3 regions of the Chryseobacterium sp. YR221 genome follow, and region 2 is predicted to be linked to each of the others. Evidence: riboswitches for the same ligand, from Rfam matches in the RefSeq annotation. Region 2 holds a riboswitch; each other region holds the start of a gene.

The links. Region 2 has a riboswitch for S-adenosylmethionine ahead of B8967_RS14195 (SusC/RagA family TonB-linked outer membrane protein). Riboswitches for the same ligand answer to the same signal wherever they lie in the genome.
Region 1: another riboswitch for S-adenosylmethionine. It lies ahead of B8967_RS18085 (TonB-dependent receptor plug domain-containing protein); the one in region 2 lies ahead of B8967_RS14195 (SusC/RagA family TonB-linked outer membrane protein).
Region 3: another riboswitch for S-adenosylmethionine. It lies ahead of B8967_RS18420 (TonB-dependent receptor plug domain-containing protein); the one in region 2 lies ahead of B8967_RS14195 (SusC/RagA family TonB-linked outer membrane protein).

Annotation. Positions count from the first base shown of each region.
Region 1 covers NZ_FWXM01000006.1:211,834-219,441, reverse strand. The annotation lists gene B8967_RS18085 (TonB-dependent receptor plug domain-containing protein) at 1-1,780, opposite strand, end outside; SAM riboswitch class I at 1,875-1,980, opposite strand; gene B8967_RS18080 (T9SS type A sorting domain-containing protein) at 2,153-3,199, opposite strand; gene B8967_RS18075 (AraC family transcriptional regulator) at 3,345-4,205, shown strand; gene B8967_RS18070 (hypothetical protein) at 4,298-4,582, opposite strand; gene B8967_RS18065 (fumarate hydratase) at 4,675-6,282, opposite strand; gene fumC (class II fumarate hydratase) at 6,420-7,608, shown strand, end outside.
Region 2 covers NZ_FWXM01000004.1:401,460-409,067, forward strand. The annotation lists gene B8967_RS14185 (helix-turn-helix domain-containing protein) at 1-679, opposite strand, end outside; gene B8967_RS14190 (hypothetical protein) at 1,039-2,286, shown strand; SAM riboswitch class I at 2,574-2,671, shown strand; gene B8967_RS14195 (SusC/RagA family TonB-linked outer membrane protein) at 2,755-5,688, shown strand; gene B8967_RS14200 (RagB/SusD family nutrient uptake outer membrane protein) at 5,707-7,200, shown strand; gene B8967_RS14205 (hypothetical protein) at 7,269-7,608, opposite strand, start outside.
Region 3 covers NZ_FWXM01000006.1:289,999-297,606, forward strand. The annotation lists gene thiH (2-iminoacetate synthase ThiH) at 1-584, shown strand, start outside; gene B8967_RS18410 (HesA/MoeB/ThiF family protein) at 610-1,320, shown strand; gene B8967_RS18415 (outer membrane beta-barrel family protein) at 1,488-3,704, opposite strand; SAM-I-IV-variant riboswitch at 3,825-3,922, shown strand; gene B8967_RS18420 (TonB-dependent receptor plug domain-containing protein) at 4,214-6,958, shown strand; gene B8967_RS18425 (outer membrane beta-barrel family protein) at 7,024-7,608, opposite strand, start outside.

The DNA of each region.
Region 1 (7,608 bases), on a different contig from region 2:
GTCCTTTCGCCGGTTTTAAAGTAAATCCAAGGCTTCCGTTGACCGAGGTCTCCTGTTTTAACTTATCAAATCCAAGAACCTGTGCCGCTTTACTGTCGTTATTAAAAATTCCTTTAGTTACAATTGTGGACCCTGAAGTTGAAATATCTGCATAAGAATTGTTGAAATACTGCTGTTGCAGAGAAGGTGCTCTGAAACCCGTTCCTACAGCTGCTCTTACCGCATAATTTTTTAGGAACTCATATCGTACAGCAAGTTTTCCATTCAGGGTATTTCCAAAATCAGAATAGTTTTCAAATCTTGCCGCAGCATCAATATTCAGCTTTTTATCCAAATCATAAGATATATCAGCATATACCGCTGTAGAATGTCTGTCTTTTTTTAAGGCATTATCCGGTGAAAAGCCAATGAATGACTGCGATCCCCCTGCTCCTATCACTGTTGATCCCGTACCTGCTACATTTCCGTTGACATCATATTGGGTATAGGATGCAGGATCTCCGGATTTAATCTGATATTGTTCAAATCTGAATTCACCTCCAAATGCTATATTAAACCGGTTTATATTTTTAGAGACGTCAAGATTAAGGGTATTTTGCAGAAAACTGTGTGCCCCGGCATAAAATCGGGTCGGTGATTTTGCTCCTAAAGAAGCATTATTCGTATTGCTTACGTTATAATTGAAAGTATTGTTTCCAAACGTATTGCTTACATCAAAAAGCCAGTTGTTTACATTATATTTTGCTCCGACAGCATAAGAGATATCATATACCTGAGATCCCAGCTCCGCCTGAAATCCGTTGGGATAAAGTGATGAAACAACATTAAACGTTTCACTGGGAAGCCTTCTGAAGCCATATCCTTTTCCCTCTTTGATACTGAAACCACCAAATGAATAGAGTTTAAAATGATCATTAAAAGGATATTCTGAATTAAAAAACAGCTGCGCCTGCTTGATCTGTGCATCTCCGATCTGAAAGTTGAAATCGTCACGGGTTAAACCTCTTTTTCTAATTTCCTCATCATCTGCAGCTCTTGCCGCCTCCGGATCATCTGCGAAAGGATACGCAAAATTATTTCCGAAAATATCCAAATCATGATTTTGAGTCCTCGTTGTTTTCCCTCTGTGGCTTAGCTGTAATGAAAGATTGACATACCCTTCTTTTTTTCCTAATGAAGCCCCATAATTAACTCCTGCCTGGTAGGTGTCTCCATCATTCCTTCCGCTTAATCCGTAAGTAATACTTGCTGAAGCCCCTGCATTTTTTTTGAGTATAATATTGATTACTCCCGCAATGGCATCAGAGCCATACTGAGCTGCCGCTCCATCTCTTAATACTTCAATTTTTTCAATAGCAATAACAGGAATTGTACTCAAATCTGTTCCCACAGAACCATTTCCAACGGTATTCTGATAATTGACCAAAGAAGTGGTATGTCTTCTTTTTCCATTAACCAATACTAAGACCTGATCCGGGCCCATTCCTCTTAATGTTACAGGATCAATATGCTCGGTTCCGTCAGAAGCAGACTGTCTTACGGAATTAAATGAGGGAATAACATAGTTCAATAAATCCTGAACCGTTATTTGGGGGGATGCTTTCTGTATTTTTTCAATATTAATAACATCTACGGGAACTGGTGTCTCTAGTTTTGTCCTTTTAACATTACGATTTCCTACGATGATAATATCTTCAATTTGTTTTCCTTTTTCTTCCTGTTCCTGGGCAGCGATCCCAATGGTGCCAAGCAATAATACAGCTATGCTTACTTTTTTCATCTTTTGTTCCTGCAAAAATTATTATACATTCCGAGAATCAATCCTCAGACACACAAGACTTCAAGAAATGGAATTCATATAAGAATATTGACTTCAATTATCTCCCCCATCGGGTTGGAATTAGCACCTTTACACTTCTGGAATTGTGTAGGTTGCTAAGGTTTCTTTGGGCCAAATCCCTCCACCTTTCTTGATAAATCTACTGCAAAAGTAGACTATTTTTTTCAATATGCAAAAGCCGTTTTTACGATTTACAAACACAGCATAAAAAAGGCTTATGAAAAATTTCATAAGCCTCCCTAATAAAAGTAATTGTAATTGAAGTGAACTATTTTATGTAAAGGGAATACAGTGATTCTACATGAAGACTGCTTATCCTTTAATAATCTTTTTAGAAACGGTCTGTCCGTTTTTTAATTTTATTTCTACAATGTATAAACCGTCCGGAAGTCCTGTCATATTAACCTGATCATTTGAAAACCCGGCGTCCATCTTTTGTCCTACCGTATTCGTTATCATTATACTTTCAATCGAGGAATCTGCTTTAATGGTAAGAATTCCTTTTGTTGGATTGGGATACATCCCTATGCTGTTATGATTTAGTCTTACCTCCGAAGTAGCAAGTGCCGAGGTAGGTTTAATACATCTTACTGATGCTCCCTGCCCTCTGGGTGCCCCTGCTGAGGCATTAGCACTTATGGTCCCTACGTACAGATATTTCCCTCCAAGTCCGGATACATCCGAACTCCAGAAATACCCTCTCTTTCCTACAAAAGTAAAACCAGCATCTGAAGAACTGCGATATCCTCCTGCAGGCAATTTCAGATGACTGCTGTAAGCGCTTGCGGGGGCCGTAACACTTTCAAGGCTAACAATACTTGACCAGTCTGCCTGTGTTGGCATTCTCCAATCGGCACCTATTGCCTTGCATGGGTCTACCCCCACTGTCTTTCCTAGCCCATCTATGTTCTTTGCGGTCCATTCATCATTAGCTTCAAGAGTAGACCACCACGCGGGTGTTCCTATGATGTACGAGCTCACCCCTGCTAAACCGTCCGGCCTGTTAGGAGTAGGAGCAGAAACTGTGGCTGAATTTCTTAACTGATGGCCGTCATCCCATCTTCCCCACTGAAAGAGATCTCCATATGAAGCTTCATCATCCAGAGAAGAGGCTACTTTAGAGCTTCCCAGGTTCTGCTGCAGCCATATTTTTCCATCATTAGCTCTTACAGTCGTATAAGAAACTGTTTGGCCCTGATAAGTAAATTTCACACATCCTACATCTCCAGGATTATTTCCAGGGTCTGCATTGGTACAGTTTTGAGGATTTCCCTGCGCATATAAACCATTCAAAGCGATGAGTATCAACATCATTCCCGCGCTTAGTTTTCTTATCACAAAATATAGATTTTCAAACATAATCAATATTATTTTTAATTATTCTAAATTTAATTTAATTTTGCGCAAAAGTAGCTTACCCGTTTAATTCAGAGTTATCATTTCCCAACTTTTAGTTATCCGATATAGGAGTTATATATGAACACCATCAAAAATAACACTGATTATGAGTAATTTAGAAGAAGAAAAGATATTATTTGCCTCAGATAATATTAGCATAGAATTTTGTTCTGAACGATATTCAAAAACCTCAATACTGGAAGCTGGATCGAGTTTTAACCTACTCTTTCTATTGGGTTCGGACATATATCTTGAAAAATCTGCCGGTCATCTTCCAATAGTATTCAGAAAAAATCAATACATTCTTTATTATTCATCAGAGGAAAACAGAGCAGAATTACGATCTGATAGTCAGGAAGCATTACAATATCTGCTGATCCGGATTGACTATCAATATATTAATCACCTTATCAATCCCCAATCCAGTGAGGAAAGTGCTGATATACTGGAAAATATGATGAGAAACAGCTTCATCTATTTTCATAAAGAAACACCCCCCACCATGACTGTTGAAATGCATATGATTCTTAAAGAAATCATCGGATCTTCAAAGAAAGGTATTATTCAGAAGTTATTTATTGAAGCCAAGCTCATCAAGCTGCTTATTCTTGTATTCGAACAGTTCCACGAAAAAAACAGCGCACAATCAGCCCCAAAGGCCCCTGAAATGATCAAGAAATATATCGATGAAAATTACCACAGAAATATAAAGGCTGAGGAAATAGGAAAACTTATCGGGATTAATCAGAATATAATCCGGCAGGAATTTAAGAGTCAATATCATATAACCATTTCCCATTATATTTCTGAACTAAGAATGCTGAAGGCAAAAAAAATGATTACCAACAGTGATGTAATGATCAAAGAAATCGCTATTGAATGTGGGTATGAATATGTACAGAATTTCACCCGTGCTTTTAAAAAGAAATTTGGTGTTGCTCCTGAAAACCTGAGAAATAACAAATAGAAAAACCGCCTAAAAAAATAAGCGGTTTATATATGTTGTTTTGCTTTGATATTACTTTTTCAGAATTAAGGTGAAAAAGCAATGACAATCAATTAATGATGATGTCCGTGATCGTGAATGAAAGGTCCGTTACCTTTAGGTTGGTTGTAAAGAACCTCTACACCTTCCTGCTCATAAATATTCTTTCTTCTGATATCTTCAGGATCGAAAGCCTTTACTTTTCCAAAGTATTCTTTCAAACCTTCCGTAAGCCACATTGGAATGACTAATCCGAAGAACATAAAAATACACCAGAACCCTACTAAGAACATAGTAATAAAGAATACAGTCCATAGGAACTGGTAGAACGGCCAAAATGCTGATAAAATAGTTATCATTCTCTTTAGATTTTAGGCAAAAATAGAGCTTTTTTCTTTTTTACACAAAAGATATAGGCTCTATTTTATAATTTATTTTAATTTTAAACTAACTAGTGGGCAAGATTTGCGAAGAAATCGTTTCCTTTATCATCCGTAATAATGAATGCAGGGAAGTCTTTTACTTCAATTTTTCTTACAGCTTCCATTCCTAATTCCGGGAAATCCACAACATCTACAGATACAATATTATCCTTTGCAAGGATAGCTGCAGGCCCTCCGATAGATCCAAGATAGAATCCTCCGTATTTATTACATGCATCTGCAACATCTTTACTTCTGTTTCCTTTAGCCAGCATGATCATACTTCCGCCATGGCTTTGAAACTCGTCAACATACACATCCATTCTTCCTGCGGTAGTAGGTCCGAAACTTCCTGATGCCATTCCTTCCGGAGTCTTTGCAGGTCCTGCATAGTAAATCGGGTGGTTTTTGAAATACTCTGGCATGGGTTTACCACTATCTATCAGTTCTTTAATCTTAGCATGAGCGATATCTCTTGCTACGATAAGGGTGCCATTTAATTTTAGTCTTGTTTTGATTGGATATTTTGAAAGATCAGCTAAAATATCCTGCATAGGCTTATTCAAATCAACTTCCACCGCTTCTTCCAAATGGGGAGGGGTAGCTGGTAAAAATCTCTTTGGATCCTGTTCCAATTGCTCAAGGAAAATCCCTTCTTTTGTAATTTTTCCTTTGATATTTCTATCTGCAGAACAAGAAACTCCCATTCCTACCGGACATGAAGCTGCGTGTCTTGGAAGTCTGATCACTCTTACATCATGGGTAAGATATTTTCCACCAAACTGAGCTCCAATAGCACTTTCCTGACATATTTTCTGAACTTTAGCCTCCCATTCAAGATCTCTGAACGCCTGTCCGGCTTCATTTCCTTCCGTCGGAAGATGATCATAATACTTAGCCGAAGCTTTCTTTACAGCAGCAAGGTTCGCTTCTGCAGAAGTTCCTCCAATGACTAAAGCAAGGTGATACGGAGGGCAGGCTGCCGTTCCAAGATCTGAAATTTTCTCTTTGATAAACTCTTCAAGAGATTTTTCGTTCAGTAAAGATTTTGTTTTTTGGTACAGGAATGTTTTATTGGCAGAACCTCCTCCTTTTGTTAAAAACAAGAACTCATAGTAATCTCCTTTTTTAGCATAAATATCAATCTGTGCCGGAAGGTTGGATCCTGAATTTTTCTCATCAAACATAGTTAAAGGAACCACCTGAGAATATCTTAAGTTTCTTTTTTGGTAGGTATTGAAAATTCCTCGGCTTAAAAATTCACCGTCGTCTACTCCTGTGTATACATTTTCTCCTTTTTTACCCATTACAATTGCTGTTCCTGTATCCTGACAAGAAGGAAGAGCTCCTTCTGCAGCTACTGCAGCGTTCTGTAGCAGGTTATAAGCAACAAATCGGTCATTGTCCGTAGCTTCAGGATCATCAATAATTCTTCTAAGACTCTCTAAGTGAGAAGAACGTAACATAAAAGAAACGTCAGCCATAGCTTCCTCAGCAAGTAATTCCAACCCTTTAGGATCTACAGTTAAGATTTCCCTGTCTCCTAATTTTTCAACTTTTACATAATCTGATGTAAGCTTTTTATACACCGTATCATCTTTCTGAATTGGATACGGATCCTGATATCTAAATTCCATTCAATTTTTTGTTTGCACAAAAATACGGCTACCGTAAAAAAATATGAGTAAAATCAGTCATTAAAATTGATATTTATAATGATTATAAATTGCGAAATTCTAGTGTTATCAGTAACTTTATAAAAATTTCAATCACAATGAATTACAGAATAGAAAAAGACACCATGGGCGAAGTGCAGGTACCTGCAGACAAATTTTGGGGAGCACAGACAGAGCGTTCCAGAAATAATTTTAAAATAGGTCCTGAGGGTTCAATGCCCCACGAAATCATTGAAGCATTTGCCTATTTGAAAAAAGCAGCAGCGTACGCCAACAGCGATTTGGGAGTTCTTGCTGCTGAAAAAAGGGATATGATTGCTAAGGTCTGTGATGAAATTCTGGAAGGAAAACTTAATGATCAGTTCCCACTGGTTATTTGGCAAACCGGGTCGGGAACTCAGTCAAACATGAATGTCAACGAAGTTGTTTCCAACAGGGCGCATGTCAATAATGGGGGGACTTTAGGAGAGAAATCTGAAATTCACCCAAACGATGATGTCAATAAATCTCAATCATCCAATGATACTTATCCTACAGCGATGCATATTGCTGCTTATAAAAAAGTAGTAGAGATAACGATACCTGCTGTAGAAAAATTAAAAAATACATTATCTGAAAAATCCAAAGCATTCAAGGATGTTGTAAAAATCGGAAGAACCCACCTGATGGATGCTACTCCACTTACCCTTGGACAGGAATTTTCAGGATATGTCGCTCAGCTGGAATTTGGCTTAAGAGCTTTAAAAAATACACTTCCTCACCTTTCTGAACTTGCACTTGGTGGAACGGCAGTAGGAACCGGGTTAAATACTCCAAACGGCTATGATGTAAAAGTAGCTGAGCATATTGCAAAATTCACCAACCTGCCTTTTATTACTGCAGAAAATAAATTTGAAGCTCTTGCTGCTCATGATGCCATTGTTGAAAGTCATGGTGCTTTAAAACAGCTTGCCGTATCTTTATTCAAAATTGCACAGGACATCAGGTTATTGGCCTCAGGACCAAGATCAGGAATTGGTGAAATTCACATTCCAGAAAATGAACCTGGATCGTCTATCATGCCGGGGAAAGTAAACCCGACTCAAAATGAGGCGTTAACTATGGTTTGTGCTCAGGTTTTAGGAAATGATACCACCATTTCTTTTGCCGGAACTCAGGGAAATTATGAGCTTAATGTTTTTAAACCTGTTATGGCTTACAATTTCTTACAATCTGCCCAGTTGATTGCCGATGCATGTATTTCATTTAATGATCACTGTGCAGTTGGAATTGAGCCTAATCACGAGA
Region 2 (7,608 bases):
TATTCTCGGTCATGGCGGTTTCTATTTTTTCAAATAGTTTTTTCATGCTTTCAACATCAATGTCATCCCATGAGTTTTCAGTAGGAGTCTGTATTTCATCTTTTCGAATTACAGTGGATTCTATTTGAGATAGAATTTCCAGTTTTCGGATCTTATCTTTATAATAAATTAATAATGAAACAACTAAAATATTTGAAATAAAAAGGATGGTATCTGTAAACATTACCTCTTTTTGGGTATGCTCAGGAAAAGTAAAGTTGAAGTTATTGGCTGCAATATAGCCGGTAATAATTAATAATAATATATAAGCCACATACAGTAATACTTCTTTTTTGGAAAAGAAAATATAGGCTCCCAGTGGGATGGGAAGCAGCCAACAAAAACTTGCAACAGAATTATTCCAGAAGGCAAGCATAATATAGAAGTTGTAAATAGGGGCAAATAGTAGATACAGATGCACTATAAGGCTTATCGGATATTTTTTTCTTACAATTGAATAGGTATAACCGGAAAAAAATAACCCGATCATTAAATACCAGGACATCATTTTGTCATGAATAAAGAATGTGAAGATTACGGCATATACTCCTAAAACCAGTAGCATAAGAATAGTATACCTATCCATTAGTTCAAGCTTAAATTTTTCTATCTGTACATTCTTTGTGTTTACTTCTGACATCTAAAATCTGTGTTATAAGGAATAAATTAATGAATTATCATAATTCATTAGGATATTGTTTTGGTTTTCAAAGATATATAAAATTTAAATCATTTTCAAGATTGTGATTTATACTTTTATTTTTTGATTTAATGATACAGTTAGTTTTGCAGGAGAAATTGTATCAAACAAATGTACCGAATAAATGTCCTTACTCTATTGAAAAAGTTTCAAACTCCATTCTTTCTTAGCTATACTTTGCTGTGCTCTTCCAATATTTTTAGAAAAAAAATTCCAGATTTAAAACACAATTGATCATGCTTTGATAGGGCACCTCAAAGAAGCTTTTGTCAACTTTTTAACAAAAAATAATTCGAAAAATGAAAAAAACACTATTCTTATTGACAACAATTATTTCAGGATTGGCCTACTCCCAGGTAGGTATTAATACAGCGAATCCACAAGGAAGTTTCCATGTAGATGGCTTAAAAGATAACAATGCGACAGGAGTTCCAACAGCTGTACAACAATCCAATGATTTTACTGTAACTTCTTCTGGTAGCGTTGGGATTGGTACTACGGTGCCTAATGCATCTGCAATGCTTGATGTGAATGTTGACGCTCTTGCAGTGGGTAGTAAAAAAGGATTTTTGGGGCCAAAAGTTGCCTTGACTTCTCAGACGGATGGGGCTACCATCCCTTCACCGGCTGCGGGATTACTTGTATACAATTTGGGAACCGCAGGGCTAGGCTATGTCGGTTACGTATTTTGGAACGGAACTGAATGGAGAACATTCAATAATGGTTCTCTTGCGCCCGGAACTTTAGGATCTATTACCTGTAACGGAGTCACACTTTCTCCAGGAACCTATACGGCAGGAACTCCCTATACCGGAACAATGACTGTTCCTTACACCGGAGGAAACGGAGGAGTCTATCCGGCACAGACTGTGGGGCCTGTAAATGGGCTTACAGCAACACTGGCTGCTGGAAATTTTAATGTAGGATCAGGAATTCTTAGCTATACAGTGTCAGGTGTACCTACGGCTTCCAGCCCTACACTGACTACTTTTGCATTAAATATTGGCGGACAGACCTGTAGTGCAACAGTAGGAGCCGGAGCTGTGATTGCTCCCGGAGAGTTGGTTTATTATCATTCTTCAATTCCGCGCAAGACAACATCATTTCTTTTAAGCCAGTTTCTTAATGATCTTCCCGTGATCAATAATACGTTCAGAGTGGATGCTTTTATTACTGCTCCCAATGCATTTGACTCAAGCGGGGCAGCTACTAATTTTGATCCGCGTCTTTATAATATCACTACTGCCAATGCAAAAGTATGGGTTTCTGAAGTGTCTACCCATACAGGTGACTCACATGGCGCTAACTTATTAATTTTCCCTAATAATTATGCACAGTTTGATGATGGGGTTTATCTTACCTATGGAAGAAACGAAACGGTAACTTTTGATATTACTACTGCTGACAACAAATGGTACAGAGTGTACTATGCACTCCGTATAGATAACAAATCTTTTACAAGTGCAGGGAATGGTAATACGACTTCAGATTCCAATACTTCAGATAATACACTGGAGGTTTTTGTATCCATCCAGAGACTTTACTGATCTTAATAAGTGAGTTATTATTTGTAATTCCTAAAAAATTCTTACTCAGATAAAATTTAATGACGCCATTGGCGTCATTTTTTTATTTCCATGCACACAGAGTGTATTGATTCAATTATTATTAATGATATTTCTCATGTTTGCTAAAGTGTCAATTTTTATAAGTCCTTATTTTATCGGCTTTTTAATAAAATATTAAGTTAATTTTTGAAAAATTATCATGAAAAATTATAAGTCTACTTGTTTTGTAGACTAAATATTTCTAGATTTGCAGACATATTTCGATCGGCTTATAAAGAAAGATGGAGGGAACTGACCCAATGAAATCTTAACAACCTGCTCTCGCGCAAGGTGTTACATTCAGCCTTTAAAGGAAAAATAAGCATTAGGTTTATCGTATTTATCGATGCCCTTTGCTGTATTATCTGCAAAGGGCAAAATTTTAATATATGATAAACAAAATTGATTATGATTAATAAAAATTTGATTAGCTCAAAAATTTGGATTCCCCCTGTAGCGGTATTCTTTTTAGGAATAGGAAGCTTAAGCGGACAGAATACCAAGGCTAAAAAAGATACACTCAATGAGAAGGAGCTTGATGAAGTGGTGGTGGTAGCCTACGGAAAGGCTAAAAGAACCAGCTACACCGGTTCTGTGGCAACTATTTCCAGTGATAAAATTAACAACAGACCTGTTACCAATATTACAAAAGCATTGGAAGGACAGGTTGCAGGAGTACAGACAACAAGTTCTTCCGGACAGCCGGGATCTACAGCAACAATCAGGATCCGAGGAATTGGTTCTATCAGTGCATCCAGCGATCCTTTATATGTGGTAGACGGAATTCCTTTTGACGGAAATCTGAACTCTATAAGCCCTAATGATATAGAATCAATCAGTGTACTGAAAGATGCTACGGCAAGTGCTCTTTATGGATCAAGAGGAGCGAACGGGATCATCATTATTACGACTAAATCCGGTAAAAAAGGAGAAGCCCGAATCAATTTTAATATGAGCCAGGGTTTTTCCACCAGAGCGGTAAAAGATTACGAACAAGTCAATACGGATCAGTATTTTCAACTGTATTGGGAAGCATTGAGAAACGGATACAGATCCAGTCAGATCAATGGACAGCAGGCGGCTCAGATGGCTACCAATAATCTTATTTCTGAGCTGGGTATCAATCCTTACGGAGCCAATTATTCAAAACCTGTAGGTACAGACGGAAAACTATTATCCGGGGCGACACCTTTATGGAATGATGACTGGAGAGATGTTTTACAGAGAGTGGCTTCGAGAAATCAGGTAGATCTGGATATCAGTGGAGGAAGTGAAAAAAGCAATTACTTTTTCTCATTGGGATATCTTGATGATAAAGGGATTGCCATTGAATCCGGATTTAAAAAATACAGCACAAGGTTAAAACTCAATTCTGAAGTTAAGAAATGGTTGAATGTAGGGGTAAACCTAAGTTATACCAACAGTATTCAACAGGCTCCTACGTCTTCAGATTCCAATACAAGCAATGTTATCCAGGCAGCAAGATCTGTTCCTTCATTCTATCCTTATTATGAGAGAAATCCGGATGGGTCTTATGTATTGGATGGTGCCGGAAACAGAATTTACGATTTTGGAAAATACAGGCCTACCAACGCTCTTCAGAATCAAAATCTGGCAGCAACTTTACCTTTGGATAAAAACGAAAATAAAGAAGATAACTTCTCCGGAAAAGGTTTCATGGATTTCACATTCTTACCTGAATTGAAGTTCAGAACCAGTTTTTCTGTAGATTTGGTCAACTATAATGGACATTATTACTCAAACCCGCTTATTGGGCAGGGTAGTGAGATTGGAGGATCGGTCACAAAGTCAAACAGCAGAACTTTATCGTATACCACGAGTAATATTCTGACTTTTGATAAAAAATTCGGAAAGCATCACTTTAATGTGTTGGCAGGTCAGGAATTTTATAAATATGATTATCAAACAATTTCCGGGACCAGAAGTCAGTTTTCACTTCCCTACTACTATGAGCCGGATGCTGCCGCTTTATTGGGAAGTTTCAGTGGAAACAGTGATAAGGTCAGCCTGCTAAGTTACCTTGGAAAAGTGGAATATGATTTTAATAATACCTATTTCCTGTCAGCTTCAGGAAGAGCCGATGGTTCTTCAAGATTCTTTAAGGATAACCGTTGGGGAAAATTCTGGTCTGTAGGAGGTTCATGGAAAATCTCTAATGAGGAATTTATCAAAAATCTGAATTTCTTTAATCAGTTGACACTTCGTGCAAGTTATGGAGGACAGGGGAATGATAAATTATTACAGCCTAATAAACTCCCTCTTTATTACGCTTATCAGGAGCTTTATAAATTTTATAATAACCTTGGTGAGCCGGGGGCAGTACTTGAAAAAGCGAGAACCAACGAATTAAAATGGGAGACGAATCTTAATCTGAACGTAGGATTAGAGTTTGCGATTCTTAATAACAGAGTGAAAGGAAATATCGAGTATTTTGAGCGAAAAAGCCAGGATCTTCTATTTAATATGCCAGTAGCTCCGTCTTTGGGAATTAATGATTTTCCGGCCAATATCGGAACCATAAAAAATACAGGTTTTGAATTCTCTCTTTTTACAACACCAATTAAGACGGATGATTTCCAATGGAATTTAGATCTTAACCTGAGTACATTGAATAATAAGATTACGAAATTACCTAAAGGTTCTATCCTTACCGGAACAAAGTTGTTACAGGTAGGTGGTTCTGTATATGATTTCTATATTCCGGAATGGGTAGGGGTAGACGCAAGTAACGGAAGACCATTATGGAAAACCATCAGTACAGATGCTAATGGAAATACAGTGGAAGGTACTACTTCTGAATATGCAAAAGCAACAAGAACACTGCAGGGATCTGCGCTGCCAAAAGTAACCGGAGGGCTTAGTACAAGTATTACCTATAAGAATTTCGACTTCTCAGGATTGCTGACTTTCAAAATCGGGGGTAAAATTCTTGATACCGATTATACCTCAATTATGCATAACGGAAGTGCCGGAGGTCGTGCGTGGAGCGTAGAAATGTTAAACAGATGGACGCCTGAAAATCCTAATACGGATGTACCTGCATTGAGCACAATTACCAATAACTGGACGTCCAATTCTTCGAGATTTTTATATTCCGGGACCTATGCAAGACTTAAAAATGTAAGTCTGGGATATACCCTTCCTTCAGACTATTTTGAAAAACTGGGACTTAAAAAGTTCAGAATTTATGTTCAGGCAGAAAATCTTCTGACCTTCTATAAACATAAAGGAATGGATCCTGAACAGGCATTGGACGGTACTACTTATTACAGGTATCCTGCGATGAGAACAATCACTTTTGGACTTCAGGCAACTCTTTAACTTTTAAAAATTGAAACAATGAAAAAATTAAAATATTTATCTTTTGCCTTACTCGCAGCATGGGTACTGACCAGCTGTGAAAGTGACCTGGCAACAGCTCCTACCGACCAGGCTAATGATGTAGAGGTTTTTAAAACAGCTGAAAGTGCAGAAACAGTAATCAACGGAACCTGGGCCAGATTCAATGATGATGGAACAACCTATGCCAATATAGGGTATTCAACTGTTTTAAGAGCAAGTGATGCTATGGGAAGTGATGTAGCGGTACTGACTAATAAATATGGTTTTTCTTCTACCTATACTTTTACTGAAATGGTTAATAGTACGGCAAGCCGTCCATTATTTATCTGGTCGATGCTCTATTCTGCCATCAATAACATGAATAATGTGATTGCCAGAATTGACGGAACAGAAGGAAGTCAGGAAAAAAAGAATCAGGTGAAAGGCCAGGCAAAGGCATTACGGGCTTTCTGTTATCTGAATCTTGCCAGTTTTTATCAGTTCAGTTACCTGAAAGATAAGACGGCATTAACAGCTCCGATCTATACGGAACCTTCAACGATAACTACAGTCGGGAAGAAAAGAGCAAGCCTGGAAGAGATCTATGCTTTAGTGAAAAGTGATCTTACAGATGCTGATAATTTATTGAAAGATTATACGAGAAATAATAAAGATAAGATCAATCGTTCTGTCGTAAACGGGATTTTAGCAAGAACCTATCTGAATACGGGAGAATGGAGTAAAGCTGCAGCTGCGGCAAAAATTGCAAGAGAAGGTTACCCTTTGATGGCTCCGGAGAAATATAAGGATGGTTTCAACGATATCAATAATGCTGAATGGATTTGGGGGCACGGACAAACCCAGGAGCAATCCGGGGCGAGTTATGCATTCCATTACCTGGATGTATCTTCTTCCGGAAGTTATTATTACAGTTTTATGGCTGATCCTTATTTTAAAGGCCTTTTTGATACTAATGATATCAGATATCAGCTTTTCTCATGGGATGGTCTTAAAGGGAGAGAAGGGTTGTTGAGGTATGCTAAGTTTAAATTTAAATCAGGACTTATTGCTGATATCGTCTATATGAGAGCTGCCGAAATGTACCTGATTGAAGCGGAAGCGGAAGCAAGAAACGGAAATGTATCCCAGGCAGTAAATGTTTTAAATCAATTGAAATCTGCAAGAAATGCTAATGTCTACAGTGGCTCTTTAGCTCAGAATGATGTGGTGAAGGAAATTTTAATTGAGAGAAGAAAAGAATTATTCGGAGAAGGTTTTTCTCTTTCAGATATCATCAGAACACAGGGAACAGTAGTAAGGAAGCGTTTCGTAGACGCCAATGGAGAGCCTGTTAAAGTTCAGGTAACTACACCGGACGGAACGGTAAAAACAGTTGATGGAAGAGGTCATACTAATTTTGCATTCCCTGATCAAACAGGATTTGTACCGAATAGTAGGTATTATTTATTCAGTATTCCACAGAAGGAATCTGAAAACAATCCGAATTTATAGTTTATAGCCCAATAATTAGATTTGATTTTTTTAGCCACTGCACTTGCGGTGGCTTTTATTTTAATAAATTATTTTCCCCTAGATCTATAATATACCAGAGAATCAAAAGTGTGCATGAAGTTTTTAAAACTTTTGGTTTTTACGGTGTCTATATTTTCTTTTTCGTCAAGAAAATGACGAAAGTTTATTGATAGGGATCTTTTGTCTGTTTTAATTATAATTGTATCATCAAGTTCAATAGAATTTGCTCTTTCTCCTATCTTTGTATTGTTATTAATAAGATAGATTTTATTCTTATCAAAACTTTTTCCTAAAAAGACCCAATCCTTATCTGTTAGTTTAAACCTAAGTGTGTCAGAGGTATCAGGCTCGATCATAAGATTTGTTGTATAAATATCGGTTCCATTA
Region 3 (7,608 bases), on a different contig from region 2:
TGGTATATCAGGAAACTTATCATCAGGAAGTATACAAAGAATACCATCCGAAAGGAAAGAAATCCAATTTTGATTTTCGTCTGGATACCCCGGATAGAATAGGGAGGTCAGGTATTCATAAAATAGGACTGGGAGTACTGCTAGGGCTGGAAGATTGGCGGGTAGACAGTTTTTTCAATGCATTGCACATAGATTATCTTCAGAAGCAGTACTGGAAAAGTAAATTTTCAGTTTCATTTCCCAGACTGAGACCCGCAGAGGGAATTATTGAACCCAATTTTATAATGGAAGATAAAGATCTGCTTCAACTGATCTGTGCCTACAGAATATGGAATGAAGACCTTGAAATCTCAATCTCTACCAGGGAAAATGAAGTTTTCAGAAATAATATTGTGTCTCTGGGAGCTACCGCGATGAGTGCAGGATCCAAAACCAATCCCGGAGGATATTCTGTGGACAAAGAATCTTTGGAACAGTTTGAAACCAGTGATGAACGGAGTATGGAGGAGATCAGGAATATGATTAGAAAATCAGGCTATGATCCTGTCATGAAAGATTGGGATTCCATATATAGCGGTGTTTAAATGGTAAATATGTTAATGACCAACGATGAAAAACGAAGATACATTTGCGAGGTATAGCCGTCAGATCTTTATTGAGGAAATAGGACTGGAAGGACAGAAGAAAATAATGGCTTCAAAAGTTCTTGTCATAGGAGCGGGAGGTCTGGGAAGTCCCATTATCCAATATTTGGCTGCCGCTGGAGTAGGTAGTTTAGCTGTGATGGATTTTGATCATCTGGAGCTTCATAACCTAAACCGGCAGGTAATCCATAATGAAAATAATATGGGAATGCCTAAAGTAAAAAGCGCAGAAATATTTGTGAAAAACCTTAATCATCAGGTAGCGTTTATGGGGATCAACGAGAAAATTAATGCTTCAAATGCAGAACATGTGCTGTCCCAATATGATGTAGTAGTAGATGGTTCTGATAATTTCTCAACAAGATATCTGGTGAATGATACCTGTGTAAAGCTGGGAAAAACATTGGTCTATGGAAGTATTCTTGGATTCTCAGGACAGCTGGCGGTATTCAATCATAAAGGAAGCAAAAACCTGCGCGATCTGTTTCCGGAACCTCCTTTTGATGAAGATATGCCGGATTGTGACAGCCTTGGAGTGTTGGGTGCTTTACCGGGAATCGTTGGAAGTATGATGGCTCTTCAGGTTCTGAAAATAATCAGCGGGCTTCCCGTGAATCTGAACCAGCTAACACTCATTGATACATTGGATTGGAGGTTTCAAACACTGGATTTTTAGAAATGGGTCTTAGTTCATTGAGCAATAAAATATCATTTCCATTGGCTTCATTCTAAACTTAGATTTCCACAAATCTTACAGATACCTGTTGTATCACGTAAAAAGCAAAAAGTAGATAAAAAAAGACAGTGAAATAATCACTGTCTTTTAATTTTTAACAAATTTATTTATTGTCCCTGCTGCATGACACCGGTATCTTCTTTTTTAGTTTGGTTTAAGATATTGGGATCTTCTTTTGCCAGTTTGTTTCTGGTAGGAATTTTATAATTGATTGAAAAACCGAAGTTTCTTGAATCATATTTAGATCGTATCATCACCCTTTCTCCCTCAGGTGGGCTGGAATAAGCCTGCATCACCTGGCTGTTGAAAATATCATTAGCAAATATGGAAACCGTAAGGCGCTTGTCCAAAAACTTTTTAGTCAGTGTAATATTAAGGGAGTTATTGAACGGTTTGTCTGCTGTAAAATAGAAATATCCTCCTTTGGGTGTTAAATAGCTGTAATTAACATTCATATTGATTTCCTTAGGAAGGATAATTTGAGTCATCACATTAAAAATCCAGAACCCTTTATTGTTGAGGTTTTCAATGTCATGTTTCTGATATCCTGCATACAGATACATAAAGTTGATTTTATCAGGATTAAAATTAAACTTCATGATTTCACTTATCGGTTTGCTGAATATCATAAAAGGAATAGGAAGACCTACATTGAAATTGTGGATTTTCATATTAGAAATATTAATCTGCTCATTGTACAGATTTTTACCGTCTTTTCTGATAATCTGTGCTACCTGGTTGCTTGCCGAACTTACACTATAGCCGATAAATGCATAATCAAAAGCAGAAACCTTAAGCTCATAGTTATCAAAAATGGTCGGCTGAAGATTCGGGTTACCTGTTATTTGGGTATTGGGACCTGCAAATGTGGTATTGTTGGGGTTAAGAGCAGAAATACTTGGTAAACTGATTTTTCTGTTATAGTTTGCCGCAACATACACCTGATTCATCATGCTATACTGAATGCTGGCATTTGGGAAAAACTTAAACTTATTAAAAGGAATTAAATCATCCTGAACAAGCTTTTTATCTTTGTTAATGTATCTTGTTACTCCGGAAATATCATAGTTTTCAGCACGTCCTCCTAATGTAAAATCAAACTTCTTAAGTTTTGCCTGAAATTCTAAATAGGTAGATGCGGTTTGTCTTTGATATTCTAAATTAGTCAATCCAAAGCTTTTAGTATCATAATCCTGTCTTTCATATAACCCTCCTGCACTTAGCTTTCCACCATCAAGAAGTTTAATGGGTTGTGAGTAATCAACTTTGAAGTTGGCTATTCTCATATCCGATTTGTTGTTGAGAATATCATTCCCTCCTACATAGCCAAAAGGTTTCCCATTTTCTGTATAAAAACCTTCCCGAAAGAAATTATCCTGAGAAAACTTGGTATCAGACTTTGTATAGCCAAACTGAAAATCCAGCTTTTGGGACTTGTCTGCAAAACGCTTTTGATAGGTCACCACAGCTTCTTGTCTCAGGCTGTTGGTACGTGCTGCATCAAAAGCATCAAATTTAGCTTCTTTATAAACATCAGGATCCTGGCTGACAAGGAGATCAGCAAGACCATTACTTAGAGTATAGTTATCATTATTATTGTGGTAAATGTCGTAGTTAAGCAATAATCTGTCCTGCCCAAGCTCAAAGGTTACCCCTGATTTTGCAAAATATCCACGGGCATATCGGTCTGTATTTCCAGACAGAAGGTTGTCCTGCTGAGTATTAAGCATACTTTCACGATAGTTTTGGCCAACATTAAGCTGCCATCCGAAGAGTTTATTTCTGGCGTTGAGGTTAATTGAGTTAGTTACCCTGTTTCTATACTTATCATAGTTTGTGAACGTGTAATTCCCGGAATAAGTAGCTGTTAAGTATTTGTTGGCATTTTTATTCGTAACAATATTCATGATGGCTCCTCCGGAGGTTGCCGGAAATTCTGCGCCCGGTTGGGTAATCACCTCAATTTTCTCTACAGAATTGGCAGGCATGCCTTCAAGAAATGAGTTTAATTCATTAGAAGTAATGTTTAAAGGTCTTCCGTTAAGATAAACATCCAGCATTTTTCCCTGATACATCATTCCCGCGATGTCTGTAGCTACAAGTCCCGGAAGTTTTTTAATCCCTTCCAATACATTCCCGTTGTTGAGCTGAGGCTGTTCAGAGAAATCAAAAACAGTACGGTCTGCTTTTTGTTCAACTGCTTTTTTAGTTTTGGTGATCACTACACCGTCAATTTGTTTTTCTTTAGGCTGGTTATTATTTTTTTCCTGAGAAAAAATTAAAACCGAGCTTACAAGTGATAAAGCGAATACAGTTTTTTTCATAATGTTTTTTACTACTATTCCGTTAGACGCTCAAAAGGAGAATTTGTTACGATAAAATGATGGAAATTAATTTTTTATGTCAAATATTTTTTTATTTCTGAAATAATTATATCTTTGCCAGGTAATTATCAAGAATCTCTAGATGGGATAGCAACCTGCAAAAACAAGCAAGGTGCTGCAATCGATAAGCCGGATCTTCCGGAAAAAATGTTTATCATTCTATCATTTCTCCCATCTTGAATTTTTGTTTTAAAGTTAAAATCAATGTTTAAAGACACGGGAAATCTCATTACGCATGTCAATTTTTATTCCTCAGATTATGAAGACGGGCTTCATTATTCTGATATCTTCTCATGCCATTTCTACATGGGCATGTATTGTTGTTGCTAGCCTTTTCCATTTCTAAAAAATAATACTAACATTTCAAACATTTATGCTAACCTTAAAATTTAAGGTTACAGGATTTGTAGTGCTCAAAAGTAGATCCTCACAACAAAAAAATAAAACACATGTATCATTTCAATAAAAAAATCCTTATCACTTCAGCTGCCTTTATTACAACATTTTATTACGCGCAGTCTGATACAGTACAGTCCAAAAAAATAGACGATGTGGTAATCCTGGGATCACGAGGTTCCGGAAGATCATTAACTGATACTCCGGTTCCGGTAGATATCATTAATATTTCAAAAATTCTAAAACAAAGTCCTGTCAATAATATCAGTCAGGCTTTAAACTATATCGTTCCCTCATTTTCATCTACTTCACATACCGTTAATGATGGTACTGATTTCGTGGATCCTGCCCTTTTAAGAGGTTTGGGTCCGGATCAGGTTTTGGTGTTGCTAAACGGAAAAAGACGATATCAGTCTTCTTTGATTAACGTAACACTTACTCCGGGAAGAGGTTCTGTAGGAACCGACCTTAATGCAATTCCTGCTTTTGCTTTAGATAAGATAGAGGTGCTAAGGGATGGCGCTTCCGCTCAATATGGATCTGATGCCATTGCCGGTGTTGTTAACCTGGGGCTGAAAAAAAGATTGGGACTTTCCGGACAGGTATTTTTAGGAGGATATGCTTCACCTGTTGCTAATAATTTTTCGGGAGGAGTTGACGGGCAGACCATTTCTGTGGATCTTAATTACGGAGCAAAAATCGGAAAAGCCGGTTTTTTTAATATTACAACCTCCGCACAATACCGCGATCCTTATTCCAGAGCAGGTGTTCGGGAAGGAGATATTTTCAATGCTTACAACGCTGTCAATTACAGAGCTTTGCAGGATGGTGTTAATATTGATGGGCTGTATAAGAATATCAAAAACACGTCCAATACCCAGCAGATCATCAGTACCATTAAACAATATGCAACAAAAGTTGATTATTTCTCCTCCGGTTTTCAGTCTCAGATTTCCAATGCAAACAGTATTTCTGACCTTCAGGGGCTATTAGGTGGTGATTTTACCAGTCAGGAGCTTGCTTACAGGGGACTGGAAAGAAAAGACTTCAGTCTTAGAGCCGGGCAGTCTAAATTACAGTCGGCACAGCTTTTCTTTAATTCTGAAATACCGGTTAATGACGATTGGAAAGTCTATTCTTTTGGGGGATACAGCTACCGTCTTGGAAATGCTGGTGGTTTTTATCGTCTTCCAAATAACGAAAGAAACATCAATGCAGTTACTCCTAATGGATATCTGCCTCAGATTGAAGCGACAGTGAATGATTATTCCCTTGCAGCAGGAATTAAAGGAAAATGGAATGGCTGGAACGTAGATTTCAGTAATACATTTGGGAAAAATGCCTTTAGCTTTGGTGTTGTGAACACCTTTAATGCCTCTCTGACAGACTATTCTCCAAGAAGTTTTGAAGCTGGAGGATCTGAGTTTTCACAGAATACGGTCAATCTTGATTTTTCGAAGAAATATAATGTATTGCATGGCCTTAACCTCGCGTTTGGAGGAGAATACAGATATGAAAACTACAAAGTAAACGCCGGAAAGGAAAACTCTTATGCTTCTTATGATATTTTTGGGAATGTGGTTACTGCCAATACACCTGAAAATGAAAAAGTAACAGACTTTTTTGGAAATATAAGACCGGCAGGAGCTCAGGTTTTTCCTGGTTTCAGTCCTGAAAATGCTGTTTCCGGAAGTCGGAATAGTGTAGCGGCCTACGCTGATGTGGAGCTTGAAGTAACAAACAGATGGTTACTGGAAGGTGCTCTGCGCTATGAAAACTATTCAGACTTTGGATCTACATTTAATTATAAGCTGGCAACAAATGTAAAACTGGCACCCAATTTCAATTGGAGAGGTGCCGTGTCTACAGGATTTAGAGCACCCTCTTTAGCTCAGATTTATTACAGCTCTACTTCCACATTGATTCAGCAAGGGAAAACAACACAGGTAGGTACTTTCAGGAATAATTCTGAGGCAGCACAGGCTCTTGGTATTCCAAAATTAAAGCAGGAAACATCACAATCCTACAGTACGGGAATTACATGGAGAATTCCGGCATTAAGCCTGGCATTCACAGCCGATGTATATTATATAAAAATAAAAGACAGGGTAGTCCTTACGGACCTTTTCTTCCGTCCTAATGGTAGCTTTACCCCAGGTTCAGATCAGGCAGTTCTTCAGGATGCTTTTGACGTGGCAAGAGCAAGCGCTGCTAATTTTTTTGCCAATGCTGTGGATTCTCAGACAAAAGGACTAGATATTACAGTTTCTCAGACTTCGAAAATTTCATCAGGTGTTTCCCTGGAAAATAATTTGGGCATCAACCTGAACCAAACCAAAAGAATTGGAGATATCCACGCATCCCCGAAATTAGTAAGCCAGATAGATAATTATTTTTCTGAGCCGAACAGAGTCTATTTCGAAGAGGCTGTACCCCGGATAAAAGCAACATTATCCAATACCCTGAAATTATCAGACTTTAGTCTTGTACTTCGAAATTCTTTTTTCGGTAAAGTGACAGATGCAGATGTTGTGGATGCCAATTTTGATGGCATCACAGAAAGTGGGGAGCATTTTGTATTAAATAGCCGCTTTGTGACGGATCTTTCGGTGGGTTATGATTTTAATAAGAATATTTCAGCAACCATTGGAAGTAATAATCTCTTCAATATACTTCCTTCCAAAAGCCCTAATATAAGCTCATTAACGGCAGATAATCAGTTTGTTTATTCCAGACAGGTTTCTCAGTATGGTATCGGAGGACGCTTTGTGTTTGCGAGAGTAGAATTTAAATTTTAAGCAGAAGACAGCAAAAGCAGAGACTTAATCTCTGCTTTTTTGTTTGAATAAACAGGTGGATTTCATTATTGTGCCCGGTTTTTTTCTTCAAAATTAATTTTTCTCTCCTCATTTTTCAGCTTCTGGTTGCCGAAATTATAGGTGATACTTAAGGTCAGCCTTCTGGCGTCCCAATAATTATTGAAAGACTGTGTATTATCGGAGAAATACATATTGGCTTTATATCCGGATTGTTTAAAGATATCACTTACCGAAAGGTTAATCTGCAATGCTTTTTCTGCAAAGCTCATTTTTATTCCGGCATCAGCACTGGCCCTGTTTCTGACGGACATATACCCATCCCTTGATGGAAGATTATGCCAGTAATTTAAAAACAGAAAAAACGTTTTGGCTTTATTGAGTCTGAAAGTATTGTTGGTAGAATAATAGAAGGCTTGCCCACTTTTAGGGACGGCATTGAATTGGGTAATCTGGGTTTCATTATAGCTGAAGGATGCAGAAAGATTGCTTTCCCAGATTTTGAAAAAAGTATCTGTATAGTTAAGATTGATCCCATAATTGTTTTGATTGTAATAATTTTGATAAGTACTGGTTAGCTGGATTCCATCTAAAAATGTGATCTGGTCAAAATTATTCAAGGTTCTCTGGTA